DNA from 2 places in the Pantoea sp. PGP6 genome. Region 1 is predicted to be linked to the other one. Evidence: predicted binding sites of a transcription regulator. Region 1 holds the regulator's gene; the other holds the start of a gene.

Region 1 (6,871 bases):
TCTGGCGCTCGCCTGGGTTTATCCGTTTATGAAGCGCTATACCCATCTGCCGCAGGTGGTGCTGGGGGCCGCGTTTGGCTGGGCGATTCCGATGGCCTGGGCGGCAGTTAGTGAGTCCTTACCTCTGGTCTGCTGGCTGGTATTCTGCGCCAACATTTGCTGGACGGTGGCTTATGACACCCAGTACGCGATGGTGGATCGCGACGATGACCTGAAGATTGGCGTTAAGTCGACCGCGATTCTGTTTGGCCGTTTCGACAAGCTGATAATCGGCCTGCTGCAACTGGCAACGCTGCTGCTGATGGCATGGGTTGGCATGTTGCTGCAGCTCAACGTGGCGTTTTACGGGACGCTACTGCTGGCAGCTGGCCTGTTTATTTACCAGCAAACGCTGATCGCCCAGCGTGAACGCCCTGCCTGCTTTAAAGCCTTCCTCAACAACAACTATGTCGGATTGGTGCTGTTCCTCGGTGTGCTGATGAACACCCCGCCGTTTACCCAGCTGTTGTGATCGTGGTGATCGACAGGCCGGGCGGGTTGCAGGCGGGCTAAGTCCCGACGCGATTCAGCGCAACGGTACCTGGCGCGCAGTCAGGCAACGAGTCAGGCAGCAGAGGATCAGGCCACGAGTCAGGCAGGAAAGGATTAGGCAACGAGTCAGGCAGGAAAGGATTAGGCTGCAACATCATTCAGGCACAAAAAAGGCGACCTTTCGGGGTCGCCTTTTTACTGCGCAGGGCATTTAGTCGTGGGCCACGGCGCTTTCGATGGTCATGCGTACATCGCTGGTGACCAGATCGGCCAGAATGTGCCAGGTCGCCAGGGTCTGCGCGACATCCGCATCACCGCTGTCGCTGATATACCCTTCATCACGCAGCGTCAGCACCAGTGAGGTGAAGACGGCTTTATCGAAGAACTCCGGCGCGTTGATACCGTGCAGCACTGACAGACGTTGTGCCAGTGTGCGGCTCTCTTTTTCCAGCGTCCCGCGGTTAATGGCTGGCTTGGCGCTAAGAATAGAGAAGGTGATGGCATAACGCTGAAGCGTTTCTCGCACCCCGGCCGCCAGCAGTTGCAGCGTACGGTAGCGCGCCGCCGTAAAGCGCAGCTGACCAGCCTCAAGCGTAATCAGTCCCTGACGCGCCAGCTCCTGACAGAGTTCGGTCAGCAGTTGCGGCAGCTCATCGGTCTGCCAGCGCAGGAACAGTTCGCTCTTCAGCATCGGGTAGATCAGACTCACCTGGCGCAACAACTCGGCTTCGCTCATGGTCTGATGCTGCTGCACAATAGCGGCAATCAGCGACGGCATCACCAGCATGTGGTGAATGTTGTTGCGATAATAGGTCATCAGCACCGCCTGCTCACGTGGCAGGATGATGATGTCGCCAATGCTGTCTTTCTCGCTCTCAAACTTATTCATGCCCATTGCATGATCCAGCAGCGCCTCTGCCGAGAGATCGGGCACCGTGGCGTTGGCTGAATAAGGCACGTTACGCAGCAGCTGGGTATAGCACTCAAGCTGCTCAATCAGCTGTTCGCGGGTTAGTGAGCGCTGACGTGAGGCGAGCAGCGCGGTGACGCACAGGTTCATGGCGTTGGCCGCGCCCGCTTCATTGATGCGTACCATTAAGCTCGCCGCGATGTCATTCACGGTGGGCGTTAACCAGCTTGGACGCTGCGGTTCGATAGGATCGATCGACTCACGCCATTCCGGCACGCGCTTGTTGAGATAGTTAACCAGCGGCAGTGGTTCGCCAAAGTTAACGTAGCCCTGGCCGAGGTTGCGCAGCTTACGTAAGCCATGCACCATCTGCATGAAGCCCTCTTTCTCTTTCGCCGCGCCGCGTAGCTCTTTGGCGTAAGTACCCACTTCCATGACATGTTCGTAGCCAATGTAAATCGGCACCAGGGTGATCGGGCGATTCCCCCCGCGCAGCATCGCCTGCAGGGTCATGGCTAAGGTGCCGGTTTTCGGATCGAGCAGGCGACCGGTGCGTGAACGTCCCCCTTCGACAAAGTATTCAACCGAGTAACCGCGGGTGAACAGTTCGCCAAGATATTCACGGAACACCGTGGCATACAGCTTGTTGCCTTTGAAGGTACGACGGATAAAGAACGCGCCCAGACGACGGAAAATCGGTCCGGCTGGCCAGAAGTTGAGGTTGATACCGGCGGCAATGTGCGGCGGCACCAGTCCCTGATGATAAAGCACGTAAGAGAGCAGCAGGTAATCCATGTGGCTGCGATGGCACGGCACATAGACGATTTCATGGCCATCCTGCGCCAGCTGACGGACTTTTTCGCCGCCATTAACATTGATGCCCTGATAGAGCCGGCTCCAGAGCCAGCCCATGACGCGGTCGGTGACGCGAATCGCTTCATAGGAGAAGTTTGCCGCGATCTCTTCCATCATCTCAACCGCATTTTGCTGCGCTTTTTCATGGGAGATTTTTTTGCTGCGCGCTTCATCTTCAACCGCTTTTTCAATCGCTTTCGATTGCAGCAGACGATTAAACAGATCCTGACGTGCCGGTAAGCGTGGGCCAACCGCCGCCAGCCGCTGGCGGGCGAAATGAATGCGCGCCACCCGGGCCAGTTTCTGGGCGATTGATTGGTCGGTGCCGTGTTCGGTTGCCATGCGGCGCAGCGAAACGGTCGGCGAGAAACGGACAAAACTGTCGCGTCCATGCCAGATCACCGCAAAGAATTTCTGCACGCCGTTCAGCACCCGCAGGTGCGGCGTATCTTCGCCCTGAACCTCACGACCAGGCGCCCGGCCAAACATCACCGTCACCGGCAGCATCTGGATATCCAGCTTGGGGTTATTGCGATGCAGGTCCAGATAATCGTGAAAAATCTTCACCGATTCGACGCTGGGCACAAAATAGGGGAACACACGCGGGCCATCGTGGATAAAAACGTGGCGCGGCAGCAGCGAACCATCAATCTCCAGCGGAGAAAGCGGGTCGGGCAGATGATGCCGCAGGCACTGCGCGCGTAAAGTCAGTAAGTCAGCCTTCGAATCGTAAGGCAAAACGTACATAATGGGCCGGGTCGGGTCCAGACCATGTTCAGAAACGGGATCGGCCGGAATGGCCTTACTCTTTACCAAAAACGACAGTGGTAAATTCAGTAATTTGTAATAAAGTTTACGCCAACCTGACATAGACAACATGAAGCCTCTTGTTAGCAAAGCGCCGCAAGCATACCAGAAAGCGCAGCGAAGATCTGTGGTGGTGCCATTTGCACGCAGCCCAGACATTGACGTCAATCCGATGAAAGGGTTCCACTTATATGGCAAATAATGCCACGGGTCTTGTAAGAATAGTAAAAGCCGCAGGTTACTCATGGCAGGGCCTGCGTGCCGCTTGGCAACACGAAGCGGCTTTCCGCCAGGAGGCGCTGGCCGCGCTGGTGGCCATTATTGTGGCCTGCTGGCTGGATGTCGATATTGTCTCTCGCATCCTGATGATCGGGGCAGTGGTGCTGGTGGTCATTGTTGAAATCCTCAACAGCGCCATCGAGGCGGTAGTGGATCGTATTGGCCAGGAGCGCCACCCTTTAGCCGGACGGGCAAAGGATATGGGCTCGGCGGCGGTGCTGATCAGCATCTTACTGGCACTGTTTGTCTGGATCGCGCTGCTTTGGTCGCATTTGCGATAAGCCTTCCACAACGCGCCAGATGGCGCGTTTTGCCTGAGAATCGGTTTCCATTTCACCAATACCTGTATATACTCACAGCGACTGTATAAACAACCAGGGGGCGGGATGAAAGCATTAACCAGCAGGCAGCAGCAGGTCTATGACCTGATTCGCGACCATATTACTCAAACGGGCATGCCGCCTACGCGTGCAGAAATTGCCGCGCAGCTGGGTTTCCGCTCGCCGAACGCGGCAGAAGAGCATCTGAAGGCACTGGCACGCAAAGGGGTGATTGAGATTGTCTCTGGCGCCTCTCGCGGTATTCGCCTGTTGATGGAAGAAGAAGCATCTGAAGGTCTGCCGCTGATTGGCCGGGTTGCTGCCGGTGAGCCGATCATGGCGCAGGAGCACATCGAAACCCATTACAAAGTGGATCCGGGCCTGTTCAAACCTTCTGCCGATTTTCTGCTGCGCGTCAGTGGAATGTCGATGAAAGATATCGGGATTATGGATGGCGACCTGCTCGCGGTACATAAAACCCAGGACGTACGCAACGGCCAGGTTGTTGTGGCCCGTATTGATGATGAAGTGACGGTTAAACGCTGGAAGAAGCAGGGTGCTATTGTGCATTTGCTGCCTGAAAACAGTGATTTTGAGCCGATCATTGTCGATACGCGCGCCCAGTCGCTGACGGTAGAAGGTCTGGCGGTCGGTGTGGTTCGCAACGGCGAATGGCTCTGAGTCTGACATAACCGCGCATTCGTAGCGTCTGATGCTATTCTGTCTGCCCTAATTTTGTCGCTGCTGCTCCCCTCTCTGCAGCGACACCGAGCACGGAACTGCGAATGCGTTTTTTAACGGCTACCGACAAAAACCTCTGGCGGCTGGCGCTGCCGATGATCCTTTCTAACATCACCGTTCCCTTACTGGGGGTGGTCGATACTGCTGTCATTGGTCACCTCGACAGCCCGGTCTATCTGGGCGGGGTTGCGGTCGGCACGACAGTCACCAGTTTCCTCTTCATGCTGCTGCTGTTCCTTCGGATGAGTACTACCGGCCTGACGGCGCAGGCTTTTGGTGCCGGCGATAAAATGGCGCTGGCACGTGCGCTGACCCAGCCTTTAATTATTGCGCTGCTGGCTGGCGTGCTGTTCATCTGCCTGCGCTCGCCGATTACTACGCTGGCGGCCGATCTGATTGGCGGCGATCCCAAAGTTTTGCAACAGGCGGCACTGTTTATTCAGATCCGCTGGTTAAGTGCGCCCGCCACCCTGGCAAATCTGGTGATCCTTGGCTGGCTGCTGGGCGTGCAGTACGCGCGTGCGCCGGTCATCCTGCTGGTGATCGGCAATCTGGTCAATATTGTGCTCGATCTGTGGCTGGTGATGGGGCTGCACTGGGGAGTGGCAGGCGCGGCAACCGCGACCGCGCTGGCGGAGTATATAACGCTGGTCGTCGGGGCAGTGATGGTCTGGCGGGTATTGAAACTACGTGGCATCACCACCGCAATGCTGAAGCAGAGCTGGCGCGGCGATATTCAGCGGCTACTGCGTCTTAATCGCGACATTATGCTGCGTTCGTTAATGCTGCAGCTCTGTTTTGCCTCGCTGACCGTGCTGGGCGCACGTATCGGTCCGCAGGTGGTGGCGGTGAACGCCGTGCTGCTGATGTTTATCACCTTTACCGCCTATGCGCTGGATGGTTTTGCCTACGCAGTCGAAGCCTTCGCCGGTGAGGCGCATGGCGCGAAAGATGGCAGCAGGCTGCTGCGCGTCTGGCATTCTGCCTGCCGACAGGCGCTGGTGGTGGCTCTGATGTTCTCAGTAATTTATGCGTGTTTCGGCTCGCATATCGTGGCGCTGCTGACCTCGATTGAACAGCTGCAACAGGCGGCCGATCGCTATCTGATATGGCAGGTGATCCTGCCGCTGGCGGGCGTCTGGTGCTATCTGCTGGATGGCATGTTCATCGGTGCAACCCGCGGCCGGGAGATGCGTAACAGCATGATGGTGGCGGCACTTGGTTACTTCCTGACGTTGCTTAGCGTCCCGCTGCTGGGCAACCACGGCTTGTGGCTGGCGGTCACCGTTTTCCTGGCGCTGCGTGGCCTGTCGCTGTGGCTGATCTGGCGTAAACACTGGCAGCAGAACAGCTGGTTTAACGCCTGATAGCTGGCATCTGATGTCCTCCGGCTACAGATTATTCTGTATTGTTCCGGCAAACCTAAAATCTTCTACTACAATTAACCGTAAGCAGCGCAGTGAACCAGCGCTTTATATCGTCATTTTGTTTTCTTTCAAGATAAATGATGTAACCAAAGGATGACATAGAGGTCTGCCATGAATAAAGATCAAGCGAGCGGCAACTGGAAGCAGTTCAAAGGCACAGTAAAAGAGAAATGGGGCAAGCTGACCGACGATGATATGCAGGTTATCGAAGGCAAACGCGATCAGCTGGTCGGAAAAATTCAGGAACGTTACGGCTATGCGAAAGAAGATGCAGAGCGTGAAGTAACGGACTGGGAAGGTCAGAACAAAGATTACCGTTGGTAATCACAAAGATTTACGGATAAAGCTCCTACCCGCCGGTACGCTCATACCGGCAACCGCACAAGGATGTGCACATTACCCGCGTTTTCCCCGCTTTTTACCCTCACTTTGATGATCGTGCTGACAACTTTCATGATGGGTGCAGGCTTCGACTTCGACACAATTCTCACATAATCCATGCGCTTCAATCACGCTATGACGCAGGGCAAACTGTGCCTCACCAGCCAGTGTGGCGATAATCTTCTCTACTCCCTGCGCCTGCTTTTCGGTTACCGCCGCACAGCGATCACACACCAGCATGACCGAGGTGTGTGCCGGTGCCTCGAAATGGTGACACATTACGTAGCTATTATTGGACTCCACCCGGTGGATAAAGCCCTGTTCCAGCAGGAAGTCCAGCGCCCGATAGACCGTAGGGGGCTTGGCCTGGGGTTCGCTAACCCGGAGTTGATCCAGCAGATCATAAGCGCTGATCGATCCTGGCTGCTCAGCCATTAATCGCAACACTTCAGCCCGCTGCGATGTCAGACGCACGCCGCGCTGCAGGCACAGTTTTTCCGCCTGGGTCATTATTTGCTGTGACGTCATGTTTGACATGGAAACTCTCCGCTGGATAAGTGATGTTATTTTATCACACAAATTTTCGCGGCGCAGAGGTTGGTTTTTGCCTGATAAAACAG
Region 2 (6,871 bases), 3.0 Mb from region 1:
GACGACGACGATAGGCCCAAATCATCATGGCAATACCGGCGATAATCATCGGAACGGAGAGAATCTGTCCCATACTGATCCCGCCTTCAAACAGGCCAAGCTGGGCGTCCGGCTGGCGGAAGAACTCGACGATGATACGGAATGCACCGTAACCGATCAGGAACAGGCCAGAGACGCTGCCCATCGGACGCGGCTTACGGATAAACAGATTAAGGATGATGAACAACACCACCCCTTCCAGGATCAGTTCATAAAGCTGCGAAGGATGACGCGGCAGGACGCCGTAGGTATTGAGCAGCGCCTGATACTGTGGGTTAGTGGCAGCCAGCGCCACATCTTCGCTGCGTGATCCCGGGAACAGCATGGCAAACGGGAAGCCCGGATCGACACGGCCCCACAGCTCGCCGTTAATGAAGTTGCCGAGACGGCCCGCACCCAGACCAAACGGGATCAGTGGCGCGATGAAATCAGCCACCTGGAAGAAGTTACGTTTGGTACGGCGAGCGAACACCAGCATCACCACAATCACCCCGATCAGGCCACCGTGGAATGACATGCCGCCATCCCAGACTTTGAACAGATAGAGCGGGTTTTCGAGGAACAGCGGTAAATTGTAGAACAGCACGTAACCGATACGCCCGCCCAGAAACACGCCGAGGAAACCGGCATACAGCAGGTTTTCCACTTCCTCTTTTTTCCAGCCGCTGCCGGGCTGATTGGCACGGCGCACCGCCAGCCACATGGCGAAAACGAAGCCTACCAGATACATCAGACCGTACCAGTGCAGCGAAACCGGTCCGATCGAGAAGATCACCGGATCGAACTGCGGAAATGCAATATAGCCGTTATTCATCATTCACCGTCTATTTTTCAACCCTAAAAAGGGGCGTTGTCAGGCACATAAATTAAGGCTGCGCATCATAGCACAGCCGGTTTTGTGAATTGTCCCGCAAATGTAAACGCGGATAAGCCCAGAGTCTGACCCTTCAGGGGTACATTGTTGTAGCCAGACTGGTCATGTACAGCGCGCAACAACCGGAGCGTACACCTGGTACGTGAGGATTGTGAGCACTGCCCGGGGCCAGAATGGCAAATAAAATAGCCTGACCCTTCAGGCGTACATTGTTGCAGCCAGACTGGTCATGTACAGCGCGCAACAACCGGAGCGTACACCTGGTACGTGAGGATTGTGAGCACTGCCCGGGGCCAGAATGGCAAATAAAATAGTCTGACCCTTCAGGCGTATATTGTTGCAGCCAGTCTGGTCATGTACAGCGCGCAACAACCGGAGCGTACACCTGGTACGTGAGGATTGTGAGCACTGCCCGGGGCCAGAATGGCAAATAAAATAGTCTGACCCATCAGGCGTACATTGTTGTAGCCAGACTGGTCACGGACAGCGCGCAACAACCGGAGCGTACACCTGGTACGTGAGGATTGTGAGCACTGCCCGGGGCCAGAATGGCAAATAAAATAAAATAGTCTGACCCGTCAGGCGTACATTGTTGCAGCCAGTCTGGTCATGTACAGCGCGCAACAACCGGAGCGTACACCTGGTACGTGAGGATTGTGAGCACTGCCCAGGACCAGAATGGCAAATAAAATAGCCTGAAGTGGCGCTTAGCGGCCTCCCCGAATCAGCCCGCCCAGTCCACGACGCTCCATAAAGGTCGAAACCAGATGACGAACCTCGGTGGCGGTATGCGCATTCATTCCCTGCTCACTCAACTTTTGCGCTTCTTCATGATCCAGATGGCGCAGCAGGTATTTTACCCGCGGAACGTTTTTACCGTTCATGCTGAGGTGGTGATAACCCATGCCCACCAGCAGCGCGACGCACATCGGATCGCCCGCCATTTCACCACACAGGCAGAGTTCCAGATTGGCCAGACGGGCTTCATGCGCAATGGCATGCAGCGCGCGCAGCATCGCCGGGTGCAGCGAGTCGTAAAGATTGGCCACTCGGGTGTTATTGCGGTCCACCGCCAGCAGATACTGGGTCAAATCGTTGGTGCCGACTGAAACAAAGTCTACGCGCGACGCCAGATGCGGGATCATAAACAGCATCGACGGCACTTCGATCATGATGCCTATGCGCGGCGCGGGAATTGCATAGCCCAGCATCTCTTCCACTTCACGACCGGCGCGATCGATCAGCCGTTTCGCTTCGTCGATTTCATCAATATGACTGATCATCGGCAGCAGAATACTGAGGTTGCCGGATGCTGCATTCGCCCGCAGCATCGCCCGGACCTGCACCAGAAAAATCTCCGGCTGGTCAAGCGTCAGGCGGATACCGCGCCAGCCCAGGCAGGGATTCTCTTCGCTGATCGGCATATACGGCAGCTGTTTATCTGCTCCGACATCGAGGGTGCGCAGCGTGACGGGCTTGTTGTGAAACAGCTGCAACATGCCCTGATACTGCGCCACCTGCTCCTCTTCTGACGGAAAGCCATTTTGCAGCATGAAGGGAATTTCAGTGCGGTAGAGACCGATGCCGTCAACCCAGCTGCCCAGCGCCTGCTCATGTTCCGGACTTAAACCGGCATTGAGCATCACCTGTACGCGCTCGCCGCTTTTCAGCTCACCCGGTTGATCGACTACTCCTTCCGCCATCTTGCTCAGCGCATTTTCTTCGCTGATCAGACGCTGGTACTCCTGCACCAGCACCGGTTCGGGATCGATTAACAGCTCGCCACGGTAACCATCGACGATCAGCAGCCGTTTATTCAGCTGATGCGGCAGAATATCCGCGCCCATCACCGTCGGGATACCCATAGCGCGCGTCAGGATCGCCGCGTGGGAGTTGGCGGCACCATCGCGCACCACCACCCCGGCCAGCCGTTCGTGCGGCAGCTCGGCCAGAGAGGTGGCGGTCAGCTCATCGGCCACCAGCACGAAGCGCTCCGGCCAGGCATTGGTGCCCACCAGCGAATCATCGAGGTGAAATAACAGCCGCTGACCCAACACCCGCAGATCGCCTGCGCGTTCGCGCAGATAGCTGTCGGTCAGCCGGGCGAACTGTTCGGCAAACTTCTCGATTACCTGTTTAACCGCCCACTCTGCCACCGATCCACGTTCGATCTCATCGAACAGATCTTTCTTCAGTCGGGCATCGGTTAACAGGTGCGAGTAAAGGTCGAAGATCGCCGCGCTCTCTTTCTGCACGCTGGCGCTAAACCGTTTGCTGAAGCGGCGGAACTCACTGGCAGCTTCGCTCATGGCGAGCGACAGGCGTTCACGTTCACGCTGAACATCCAGCGTTGACGCGGCGGAAACCTGATCGAGCAGCGGCTGCGTCTCATCGACCCAGCCCGGTGCCACTGCCACACCGGGTGCTGCCGCAATCGCGCGCACCCGGGTCTGGCGGAACTGGCCAAACAGCTGGCCCATCTGCGATTGCGACAGCAGCGCCGCCATCTGCGTGGCCAGCGTCACCAGAAACGATTCTTCACTCTCATCGAACTGGCGATGTTCCCGCTGCTGGACCACCAGCACGCCAAGCAACTGGCGACGGCTGATAACAGGCACGCCGAGGAAGGAGCGATAGCGCTCCTCTTTAACTGCGGGGATATATTTAAAGCTGGGGTGACTCTGCGCGTCGGCAAGGTTGATCGGTTCGGCCAGACGGCCGACTAACCCGACAATGCCTTCGTCAAACGCCAGCGTTACGGTGCGACCGCGCGGCTTTTTCAGCCCGCGCGTCGCCATCAGGTAATAGCAGCGACGATCGTGATCGGCGAGGTAAACGGAACAGACTTCCGTTTCCATCGCCAGACAGATCTCATTGACCAGAATGTCGAGTGCTTCATTCAGACGCGGCGCACTCGCCACTTTTTCTACAATTTCGCGCAACTGAGTGAGCATAAAGGGCGTGGCCTATCCTCTCTTACGTCGATGGGCAGGATTGTTTCGCTGCCCCGCACTCTCCTGCATAGACATCACCACGCCAGCGAATTCCTTCATTACCCGACGATAGACGTCGCGCTTGAAGGAGACAACCTGACGCACCGGATACCAAAAGCTCACCCAGCGCCAGCCGTCGAACTCAGGCGTGCTGCTGTGCTGCACATTGATATCCGCGTCATTAGACATTAACTGCAGAAGAAACCACTTTTGTTTCTGGCCGATACATACCGGCTTTGTGTCCCAACGCACCAAACGTTTTGGCAACTTGTAGCGCAACCAGTTACGGGTAGATGCAAGTATTCGAACATCTTTACGGTGTAACCCCACTTCCTCGAACAGTTCGCGATACATCGCCTGTTCAGCGGTTTCACCGGGATTGATGCCTCCCTGAGGAAATTGCCAGGAGTGCTGTCCAAAGCGCCTGGCCCATAACACTTGTCCTTGCCTGTTACAAATTACGATACCAACATTCGGGCGGTAGCCATCATCATCGATCACCGGACTACCTCAAAGCTAAATTTGAATAGCCTGATTGTTTCACACTCCTTACAGGCGGTAAACCACTGGATTCACGGGGTGTTAAGCGTAAAACTTCGGGATAACTCACAGAGAAGCCATTAGTTATAAACAATCGGGGTCAGAAAAGCCGATCTTATTCACCTTTTCTGTGGATAGCTTTGTGCAGAACGCGGGAGTTAACTGAATAACCCTGTCAGGCGCGTCTGCATCGTCAAAAAGCGATAATTTACTATACCTATGATTATAAAAACAAAAATAGATGAATTAACAAAATACGCTCAGGTTAAATGGCCGATTAAACTGTCCACTCTTTACAGTTGGGCGAATTTTAACCACCCGTCATGTTATCCACAACGAATCGCTCAGCCTTAGGCCAGAGCGGGCAAATTATGGTCAAAAGTGGGAAAGTCAAGGCTGTAAATGGAACCAGTACCGCACAGTCAGGCCGGTTATCCCAATTTTCTGTGGATAACCCGGTATGAGATCCTGTTCATTGTTGCGAGTAAGTTGGGATAACCTGAAGCGTCCGATAATATTGCCAGGGCCAATCGGTAAAAAAAGCACGATCTATCATGTTATTATCCCCACTCAGCACGGTGAATATTTCGGGTAAACCCACTGTGCAACATACTGTATATTTTTTGAGCAATGCGAGTCTTCACTATGAACTACCTGCCAGCACCACCTGAAGATGAAGCCACCCTGTTAGCCCGGGCAGAGGATTTAGCCGGGTTAACGCTGGAAACGCTGGCCGAACGGGCGGGTCTGACGATGCCTGCCGATCTTAAACGCGATAAAGGCTGGGTGGGTATGCTGCTGGAATGGCATCTCGGGGCCAGCGCCGGTAGCAAAGCCGAACAGGATTTCGCCCATCTCGGCATTGAGCTGAAAACCATCCCGATTGATGCCAGTGGCAAACCGCTGGAAACCACCTTTGTCTGCGTCGCGCCGCTCACCGGTAACAGTGGCGTTACCTGGCAGACCAGCCACGTGCGACACAAACTGGCGCGGGTGTTGTGGATCCCGGTCGAGGGTCAGCGGGACATTCCGCTGCGCCAGCGCCGGGTCGGCGCGCCGCTACTCTGGAGCCCCGACGCGGAGGAAGATGAGATGCTGCGGCAGGACTGGGAAGAGCTGATGGACATGATCGTGCTGGGTCGGGTTGAGCAGATCACGGCACGGCACGGTGCCTGGCTACAAATCCGCCCCAAAGCGGCCAACAGTAAAGCCCTGACCGAAGGAATTGGCGATCACGGCCAACCGATCCTAACCTTACCGCGCGGTTTCTACCTGAAAAAGAGTTTTACCGGACCGCTGCTGGCGCGCCACTTCCTGCTTTAACAATGACATTCTGATCTGACGTGGCGCAATTTTGTGGGAGAGAAGCAAATTCAGTGCGTATAATCCCCGTTTAATTTTCGTTTAGGATTGAATGTAGGTATGTTTGAGTGGATTGCCGATCCCAATGCCTGGCTGGCACTGGGAACCCTGACCATCCTTGAGGTGGTGCTGGGTATTGATAACATTATTTTCCTGTCGTTAGTGGTCGCTAAACTGCCAAAGCATCAACAAGCCAGCGCGCGCCGTATCGGTTTGTTAGGCGCAATGTTAATGCGTCTGGCCCTGCTGGCCTCTATTGCCTGGGTCGCCCGACTGACGAATCCGCTGTTTACCCTGATGGACCATGCGTTCTCTGCCCGCGATCTGATCCTGCTGTCTGGGGGTCTGTTCCTGCTGTGGAAATCGAGCATGGAGATCCACGAAACCATTGAAGGTAACGAAGCGGAACAAAAATCTAACGTCCATTCGTTCCTTGGTGCAATCGTGCAGATCATGCTGCTGGATATTATTTTCAGCCTCGATTCGGTGATTACCGCCATCGGCCTCTCCGATCATCTGTTTATCATGATGGCTGCGGTAGTGATCGCGGTGCTGATGATGATGTTCGCAGCCCGTAGCATTGGTGAGTTCGTTGAGCGCCATCCGTCGGTCAAAATGCTGGCATTAGCCTTCCTGATTCTGGTCGGTTTCACCCTGATTCTGGAGAGTTTCGCGGTTCATGTACCAAAAGGTTACATTTATTTCGCGATGTTCTTCTCAATGGCGGTTGAATGCCTTAACCTGATGCGCAGTAAGAAAAAAACCGCATAGAAAAGTCAAGGGCGAGCGTGCTCGCCCGCAAATTTTCAGATTCCTACGATTAACCCGGCCGGCAAAACGATTTATTACTACACTTTTTGCAGTCGATGATGTGTGGAGATGAGGCGTGATGAAAGGATGGGCAGGTATCGCCATTGTGGCACTAACCGCAGCGATGTTAAGCGGATGCAGTTCTGATTATGTAATGGCAACGAAAGATGGCCGGATGATTATGACCGAAGGTAAGCCGACCATTGATAAAGAGACCGGGCTGGTGCAGTACACCGATCAGTCGGGTCACGCA

The links. The regulator LexA, encoded in region 1, represses DNA repair genes until DNA is damaged. The targets are predictions, from matches to a motif close to TNCTGTATGTACATACAGNA.
Region 2: a site for LexA is predicted at 5,057-5,076, ahead of mutH (DNA mismatch repair endonuclease MutH). Genes of this name have one in related genera too.

Annotation. Positions count from the first base shown of each region.
Region 1 is NZ_JBQBMA010000001.1:4,011,448-4,018,318, reverse strand. Features, by position in the region: gene ubiA (4-hydroxybenzoate octaprenyltransferase) at 1-511, shown strand, start outside; gene plsB (glycerol-3-phosphate 1-O-acyltransferase PlsB) at 743-3,166, opposite strand; gene ACLIBF_RS19445 (diacylglycerol kinase) at 3,295-3,663, shown strand; gene lexA (transcriptional repressor LexA) at 3,769-4,383, shown strand; gene dinF (MATE family efflux transporter DinF) at 4,488-5,810, shown strand; gene ACLIBF_RS19430 (CsbD family protein) at 5,982-6,194, shown strand; gene zur (zinc uptake transcriptional repressor Zur) at 6,267-6,788, opposite strand.
Region 2 is NZ_JBQBMA010000001.1:977,215-984,085, reverse strand. Features, by position in the region: gene lgt (prolipoprotein diacylglyceryl transferase) at 1-853, opposite strand, end outside; gene ptsP (phosphoenolpyruvate--protein phosphotransferase) at 1,621-3,867, opposite strand; gene rppH (RNA pyrophosphohydrolase) at 3,880-4,407, opposite strand; gene mutH (DNA mismatch repair endonuclease MutH) at 5,092-5,769, shown strand; gene ACLIBF_RS04760 (TerC family protein) at 5,869-6,579, shown strand; gene ACLIBF_RS04755 (YgdI/YgdR family lipoprotein) at 6,698-6,871, shown strand, end outside.